One region of the Colwellia sp. MB02u-14 genome, then DNA from elsewhere that is predicted to be linked to it. Evidence: predicted binding sites of a transcription regulator. Region 1 holds the regulator's gene; the other holds the start of a gene.
The links. Region 1 encodes NrdR, which represses ribonucleotide reductase genes. Its sites were predicted from a motif close to AAACACNANATNTNGTGTTT; they were not measured.
Positions count from the first base shown of each region.

Region 2: a site for NrdR is predicted at 2,351-2,370, ahead of nrdA (class 1a ribonucleoside-diphosphate reductase subunit alpha). Genes of this name have one in related genera too.

Region 1 is NZ_JACGUX010000072.1:35,462-39,903, forward strand. Features, by position in the region: gene H4J52_RS09735 (riboflavin synthase) at 1-386, opposite strand, end outside; gene ribD (bifunctional diaminohydroxyphosphoribosylaminopyrimidine deaminase/5-amino-6-(5-phosphoribosylamino)uracil reductase RibD) at 442-1,578, opposite strand; gene nrdR (transcriptional regulator NrdR) at 1,580-2,035, opposite strand; gene glyA (serine hydroxymethyltransferase) at 2,237-3,493, opposite strand; gene H4J52_RS09755 (hypothetical protein) at 3,800-4,442, opposite strand, start outside.
Region 2 is NZ_JACGUX010000080.1:63,693-68,134, reverse strand. Features, by position in the region: gene H4J52_RS13415 (iron-containing alcohol dehydrogenase) at 1-33, opposite strand, end outside; gene H4J52_RS13410 (type 1 glutamine amidotransferase domain-containing protein) at 110-796, opposite strand; gene H4J52_RS13405 (LysR family transcriptional regulator) at 982-1,893, shown strand; gene nrdA (class 1a ribonucleoside-diphosphate reductase subunit alpha) at 2,510-4,442, shown strand, end outside.

The sequences.
Region 1 (4,442 bases):
AAATCGCTTGGCATTTCAAGCCAATATTCAATACTATTGCCATTATGTTCGATCGAGCTAATAGCAACAACAGCATCAACATGGCCAGACACCATATGCCCGCCAAAACGAGTTGTTGGTAACATGGCTTTTTCTAAGTTGACTGATTGCCCTGTTTGATAATCGACAAAACCGGTACGAGTTAATGTTTCATTAGACACATCAACACTGTAAGTTGACGAGTCAAACGCGACGACCGTTAAGCAAATGCCATTAGTGGCTATTGAGTCACCCAGTTTAACATCGCTCATGTCTAATAATCCGCTTGAAATAACAAGTCTTGCGCCTTGCCCGGTAATATTTATAGCCTGAATGGTTCCAACGGCTTCAATGATCCCTGTGAACATAATTACTCTTTACGTGATTTGTAGGTCAATTTAATCTAAACATAATACTAAAATTTCAAGGTAAAAGTTTAGCAATAATACGGATATCTTTGCCGATCATACGTATATCACTTATATTTAGTGCTTTTGCTTGGCTCAAGTTTTCAATACTCTCCATATTTACTAAACTTTTACTGTCAGCCCCCATCAATTTTGGTGCTTGGTATAAAATCAGTTCATCAACTAAATCTTGCTCGATAAACGCGCCAGCTAAACGAGCACCGGATTCAATGAGCACATCATTTAAGTTTAGCTGTGCTAAATATTTCAATAAAGCGCGCAAATCAATGTACTGTTCACTTGTTGATGTTGGTGCAAAAGGTAAATGCACTTGCTTTACGAAGTGAGGCCATTGATGAATGTTTTCAATGGTGTTTCTAATTAATATTATGGGGCTATTTTCATTAAAAAACGCTAAATGAGGTGTTAAGCGATTTTTAGTATCGATAACAATCCGAATAGGCTGTCTAACCATTTCTTTTTTATAACTATTTTTTAATTCACCCAATTCAGACCAACGAACGGTCATTTTAGCATTATCCATTAGAATGCTGTCAGCGCCACTAATAATGGCACAACTTTGTGCGCGTAAACGCTGAACGTCTTGTCGAGCTTGTGGAGAAGTTATCCATTTACTTTCTCCATTTTTCATGGCGGTTTTTCCATCTAGGCTTGCCGCTAATTTGCAACGAACATACGGTAAACCGCTCGTCATTTGTTTTATAAAACCGATATTTAATGCTTCAGCTGCAGCGGTTAGTAAACCATGTTGCGTAGAAATGCCTGCTTGCTCTAGCATTTTCAAGCCATTACCCGCAACTTTAGGGTTTGGGTCAACCATTGCCGCTACAACGTGTTTGACACCCGCGTTGATTAACCCTTCAGCACATGGTGGCGTTCGACCATAGTGGCTACAAGGCTCAAGGGTTACATAAGCGGTTGCGCCTTTTGCCTTCTCACCAGCCATTGTTAAGGCATTAACTTCGGCATGACCTTCACCCGCTTTTTGATGATAACCTTCACCAACAACTTTCCCTTTATTAACCAAGACACAACCCACTCGCGGATTAGGAGAGGTAGTAAAGTGCCCTTCCTTGGCAAGCATGATGGCACGTTGCATAAAGTGATAATCGTCACTAGAAAATTGGCTCATATTATTTTTCATCACCTAAACGGGCAATTTCTTCACTGAACTCACGAATATCTTCAAAAGATCGATAAACCGACGCAAAACGAACGTAAGCGACTTTATCTAAATCTTTTAATTGTTCCATAATGATATTGCCAAGTAGGCCACTCGAGACTTCTCTTTCACCAGTAGCACGCAGCTTTGATTTCACTTTATTAATTGAGAGTTCGACTTGTTCGACACTAACGGGGCGCTTCTCTAAAGCTCTCACTAAGCCATTTCGCATTTTGTCTTCATTGAAAGGTTCACGCGACCCACCATTTTTGATAATACGCGGCATGACTAATTCAGCGGTTTCAAAAGTAGTGTAGCGCTCATGACAAGCGAGACATTCGCGGCGACGGCGAACTTGATGACCATCAGAGACCAAACGAGAATCAATAACTTTGGTGTCTACCGCTCGGCAAAAAGGACAATACATGGGAAGCTCCAATAAAATTATTTATACCTATTCCAATAAGTTTTTCAGTGTAAAAACGTTATTGATTGGGTTTTATCAGCAAATAGCTCTGTTTATACGTTAGAAACAATAATGGCCGCTAATGCGGCCATTTTAATCTAATTAAGCTGTTGTTACATCAACTTATTTATCTTGAGTTTTTATGCTCAACATAAACTTAACTTATGCGTAAACAGGGAAGCGTGCACAAAGTTCTTTAACACTTGCTTGTACTTTACTGATCGTATCTTCATTGTTAATGTCGTCTAAAATATCACAAATCCAACCTGTTAATGCTTTGGTTTCAACGATACCAAAACCACGACGTGTAATCGCAGGAGTACCTAAACGCAAACCAGACGTTACAAACGGAGAACGAGGGTCGTTGGGTACTGAGTTTTTATTAACCGTAATATGTGCACGGCCTAATGCAGCATCAGCATCTTTACCCGTAATATCTTTATCGATTAAATCAAGTAATAACAAGTGATTTTCAGTACCGTTAGAAACAACTTTATAACCACGTTCTTGAAGAACAGCAACCATCGCTTTAGCGTTATCTAAAACATTTTGTTGGTATACTTTAAATTCAGGCTCTAATGCTTCTTTAAATGCTACCGCTTTAGCCGCAATAATGTGCATTAATGGGCCACCTTGGCCACCTGGGAAGACAGCAGAATTCAATTTTTTATAAATAGCTTCGTCGTCACAACCTGAAATAATTAAACCACCACGAGGGCCAGCTAATGTTTTATGCGTTGTTGTTGTAACAACATGAGCATGTGGAACTGGATTTGGGTATAGACCTGCTGCAATTAAACCAGCAACGTGAGCCATATCTACGAAGAAGTAAGCGCCAACGCCATCAGCGATTTTACGCATACGCGCCCAATCAACAACACCAGAGAATGCAGAAAAACCACCAATGATCATTTCTGGTTTATGTTCTTGTGCTAAGCGTTCCATTTCTTCGTAATCGATATCGCCTGTTTCAGGGTGAAGACCATATTGAAAAGCTTCGTAAGATTTACCTGAAAAGCTCACATGTGAACCGTGTGTTAAATGACCACCATGCGCTAAGCTCATGCCCAATACTTTACCACCGGGTGTAACTAAGGCTTGAAATACAGCTGCATTAGCTTGAGAGCCAGCATGTGGTTGTACATTAGCGTAAGTGGCACCAAATAATTCTTTGGCACGGTCAATGGCTAACTGTTCAGCAATATCTACAAATTCGCAGCCGCCGTAATAACGCTTGCCAGGGTAACCTTCCGCATACTTATTGGTTAATTGAGAACCTTGTGCTTCAAGCACACGAGGACTACAGTAATTTTCTGAAGCAATAAGTTCAATGTGCTCTTCTTGACGAACTTTCTCATTGCTCATCGCTTGATAAAGTTCAGGGTCAAAATCAGCAATATTCATATCACGTGTAAACATGGTTTTTCCTCAATAATTCAGCCAAGGCTGTTACAGACAATTGTCTAATGGATAGCAAAATTTATGCGACATATTTTGCCTCAAATCAGCTTAGTTGTACACGAGTAAAGGTACAATTCTTAGCTCATTTATTCATCTAATATGCCGTAAGTGTTTTTGTTATTCTTGATAAAAACTTTTAAAGTCTCGAACAATACTTTTAGTATGACAGAATATAACCAAGAAAAAAAACAATAACAAGGAATTTTAAACAACATAAAACGTAAAAACAAAACATAATCTAACTTTATATGAATTACCCATATTTTATTTTGAAAGAAGTCCCTGTAACTGTTTTAATTCGTTACGCCTTTTTACATGAAAATAATGAGTAATAGCCGATATTAAAAGAACAAATACATTCATTAACACCAAACCTAAAACAGGTGACTGACTTTCTTGCTCACTCATGGTAAAAATATACCAATTGACAAAGGGTAAAAAAACAAAGAATGATAATTTAATTAACTTAATATAGCTAATAGAAGACAGACAGCCAGAAATAGCGTGATCAATCGCTTTATCCGGACTACCACAATTAACTTTCCATGCAGCCAGTCGAATGTTAATCGCGAAGTAAACAAATACAACAGACAAAAAACTACCGATGCCAAAGTAAATTATAGTTGCTTGATCTTCCGACCCCGTAAGCCACATATATAAAGCGGCTAAAACCATACCCACTGTGGCGATAATATCTATGGCTAACAAACGCTTTGCCCAAACAGTTCTTTGCTTTGTTTGCTTAAGTAATTTAGCAATATCAGTTTTAGCCGTCGGTTGGCTTTGCCAGTCTTGCGCCATTTCAGCCCACTGCTCATCGAACATAGCAGGCTCAGGTGGGACACTGTTAGCCTTCTCTGGTAAACTGATCACATCAAGTATTGTCTCTGCTTGAGTTTTTGTCTGC
Region 2 (4,442 bases), on a different contig from region 1:
TTTAGTTGGGTTTTGAAAATTAAAATTTAACATTTATATGTCCTTAAGCGTAAAGAATTAAGTCGATTAGCTAAACAGGTTAGCTAACCGAGTTGTCTGTTCGACGAATTTATGCAGTAAGATGAGCCAGTAATTTCTCAGCCGCTAATGCAGAGCTTGCTGGATTTTGACCGGTAATAATAAGGCCATCTTGTACAGCAAAGGCATGCCAGTCTTGCGCCTTTTGGTACTCACCGCCACGCTTAATGAGTTCATCTTCGAGTAAGAAAGGTACAACTTCTGTTAATTGAACAGCTTCTTCTTCGCTGTTAGTAAAACCAGTCACTGCTTTACCTTTTATGGCAAAATCACCTGAGGCTTCTTTAACATTCAATAAAGCTGCACTGGCGTGACAAACAGTAGCAACGGCTTTATCTGCTTTGAGAAAACTCTCAATCAAATTGATTGAGTCAGTATTATCAGTAAGATCCCATAATGGACCATGACCACCTGGATAAAAAACAGCATCAAAGTCAGCTTCGTTAATTGAAGACAATTTTACTGTTGCAGCAATTTTAGCTTGCGCTTCATTGTCTGCGTCATAACGGTCTGTAGCCGAGGTTTGAAAATCTTCGAGTGTACTTGTTGGGTCAATAGGTGCTTGACCACCTTTAGGGGTCGCCAGTGTTACTTCAACACCCGCATCGATAAAAGCGTAATACGGGGCTGCAAATTCTTCAACCCAAAAACCTGTTTTTTGGCCTGTGTTACCAAGTTCATCGTGTGAAGTAAGTACCATCAATATTTTTTTAGTCATTATCATTCATCCATTTATAAGTAAGTGAGTATAAGTTGAGTGTGTTTCTATTTTCTATGCCCGTAGTATATGCCTAAGAACAAAAATGAACAATGCAGATAAAATTGACATCATTGTATCAATTATTGATACAATGATGATTAAGTAAGCAATTAGCCATGTGTTTTTAATTACTAGGTCATATTATGGATATTTCATTTGAACAGCTTAAAAGTATGGTTGTTTTTGCGCAAGTCATAGAGCAAGGTAGCCTAAGTGCTGCAGCTAAACATTTAGGGTTATCTCGAGCAGTAGTGAGTTATCATCTAAAAAAGCTTGAAGCACAACTCGAGGTAAAGCTACTTAATCGCTCTACACGTTCTATTAACCTTACTGAAGCAGGCCAAGCATATTATGAACGCTGCCGCGTTATTGCCGAGCAAGCCAGCGCAGCCAACCAACAAATTGAAAACTTCAAAAATGAACCCATTGGACTCCTTAAAATAACGTGCCCAGTAAACGTTGGTTTACAAACAGTTGTTCCTGCACTCAACGAGTTTAAGAAAATTTACCCTAAAATTGCACTTGATGTCATGCTAACAGATGAAGTTGTTAATATTATGAAAGAAGGGATCGATTTGGCCATTCGGGGTGCACCCTTACCTGATTCTGGTTTGCAAGCCAGTAAGCTTGCAACATTAGAAACTTGCCTTTGTGGCGCTCCTGAATACTTCCTTCAATTTGGCCGGCCCACTAAACCTGCAGATTTAAGTGACCATCAATGGGTAATTTACAAATTAACATCTGGGGTATTAACCCTAACGAAGGGCAGCCGTTCGTTCAGTGTTACCATGAAAGGTAGTATAAGTACCAATAATGCAGCAGCACGTACTGCCTTTGTTGAGGCAGGACATGGTTTAGGCCGTATCCCAACTTACGATGCATGGCCAAAAATAAAAGCAGGTACCTTAGAAACGGTAATGGATGACTATGCGCTCAGCGATATCAATGTTTATGGCGTATTCCCACCTGGTACAGCCAACTCTAAAAAACTCAGACTACTCCTTAATTTTTTAAAAGAATATTTCACCAGCCAAAACAAAACCAAGAAACAATAAATACACTGACTAAATGAGAATATCACCTTACCTACTTGTCTTTATTATAAAGTAGCTAAAAGGTGAACAACTTTACCTCAACGTTTTTATTGGTGTATTCATTAACGTGTAAAGATTATACAACCTGTTATGGGAATATGATGAAAAACCATAACAGCAGCGATATCGTTCATTTAGTGTCCTTCTTGTTCAAAAAAAAGCAACTCACTGTTTTTGTTGACAATTAACTTTTATCTTACAAATGTAGTGAGCAGAGATGAAATTTATTTTAAAAAAAATTTATCAATAAAAATTAATTAAAATAAACGTTGCGTTTTTGTAATATCAAAAATAAAAAGCACTACTAAGTTAGTCGTTACTAACTGAAATTTCACTCTAAGGAAAGTTATTAAAAACTCTGCTTTTTATCACTTGCAAAAACAACCAAACCTCATTATCTTGTGATCAGTTTTTAGAAAACCCCTACATATAGTGTATTTGTTGTTCAGACGAATTTTTGTGCTGTTCTATATTTTAGGGGAAATATAATACTGATAAGTGTTCACTTAACGTGCTTCTAATTAACAACGTTAGGTAAATAAAGCGACCAGCATAATTAATAAATTACAGGTTTTTCATGACTAATAATCTTTTTGTAAGTAAGCGTAATGGCAAAAAAGAACTCATCGATTTAGAAAAAATTCATAAAGTTATCACTTGGGCTGCTGAAGGCCTTGATAACGTGTCAGTGTCACAGGTTGAATTAAAGTCTCATATTCAATTCTATGACGGCATTAAAACTGCTGATATTCATGAAACGATTATTAAAGCTGCCGCTGACCTTATCTCAGAAGAAACACCTGATTATCAGTATTTATCAGCACGCTTAGCTATTTTTCACTTACGCAAGAAAGCCTACGGCCAATTTGAACCGCCTAAATTATTTACCCATGTTGTCAATATGGTAGAAAAGGGTAAATATGATGAACATCTTCTAACTGATTACAACGAAGCAGAATTTGAACAAATGGAGAGATTTCTTGTTCATCCTCGTGATTTAGACTTTAGTTACGCCGCAGTCAAACAGTTAGAAGGTAAATACCTTGTTCAAAACCGGGTAACGGGTGAAATTTACGAAAGTGCTCAGTTTTTATATATCTTAGTGGCCGCTTGTTTATTTGCTAAATACCCTGTTGAAACGCGTTTAAAATATGTTAAAGGTTTTTATAACGCTATTTCAACCTTCAAAATATCGCTACCTACACCTATTATGGCTGGGGTACGTACGCCTACGCGTCAATTTTCATCGTGTGTATTAATTGAATGTGGTGACAGTTTAGACTCAATAAACGCGGCTTCTAGCTCTATTGTCAAATATGTTTCACAACGAGCAGGTATTGGTATTAATGCGGGCCGTATTCGTGCTTTAGGTAGTTCAATACGTAACGGTGAAGCATTTCATACCGGTTGTATACCGTTTTTCAAACATTTTCAAACGGCTGTTAAAAGTTGTTCACAAGGCGGAGTTCGAGGTGGTGCAGCAACATTATTCTACCCACTTTGGCACTTAGAAGTTGAAAGCTTACTGGTCCTTAAAAATAATCGTGGTGTAGAAGAGAATCGTGTTCGTCATTTAGATTATGGTGTGCAATTCAATAAGCTTATGTACACTCGTTTAATTAAAGGTGAGTCTATTACTCTCTTTAGCCCGAGCGATGTTCCTGGTCTTTACGATGCATTTTTTGAAGACCAAGATAAATTTGAAGCCTTGTATGTAAAATATGAAGCTGATGACTCAATTCGTAAAAAATGTATTAAAGCCATTGAGTTATTTACTTTGTTTGCTCAAGAGCGCGCCAGCACAGGTCGAATTTATTTACAAAATGTTGACCACTGTAATACGCATAGTCCCTTTGACCCTAAACAAGCGCCTATTCGTCAAAGTAACTTGTGTTTAGAAATCGCGCTGCCAACACAGCCAATGAATGACATCAATGATCCAAACGGCGAAATAGCACTTTGTACCTTGTCAGCCTTTAACTTAGGTGCAATAGAAAGTTTAGATGAATTAGAAGGATTATCAGATTTAGCGGTTCGAGCACTCGATAGTTTACTTGATTATCAAAACTATCCAATGCCAGCTGCATACAATGCCACTATAGGTCGCAGAACATTAGGTATAGGCGTAATAAACTATGCTTACTACTTAGCTAAAAATGGCGTCTTTTACTCAAACGGTAGTGCAAACAATTTGACTCACCGTACTTTTGAAGCGATACAATTTAATTTGTTGAAAGCTTCAAATGAATTAGCGAAAGAAAAAGGGGCTTGTCCTAAGTTTAATGAGACACGCTTATCGCAAGGTATTTTACCGATTGATACTTATAAAAAGACCATCGACGATATTACCGGCGAACCTCTTCACCTTGACTGGGAAGGTTTACGTGAGAGCATTAAAAAACATGGCGTGAGAAACTCAACTGTTTCAGCGTTAATGCCATCAGAAACCTCTTCACAAATTTCAAATGCAACAAACGGTATTGAACCACCACGTGGTTTGATCAGCATCA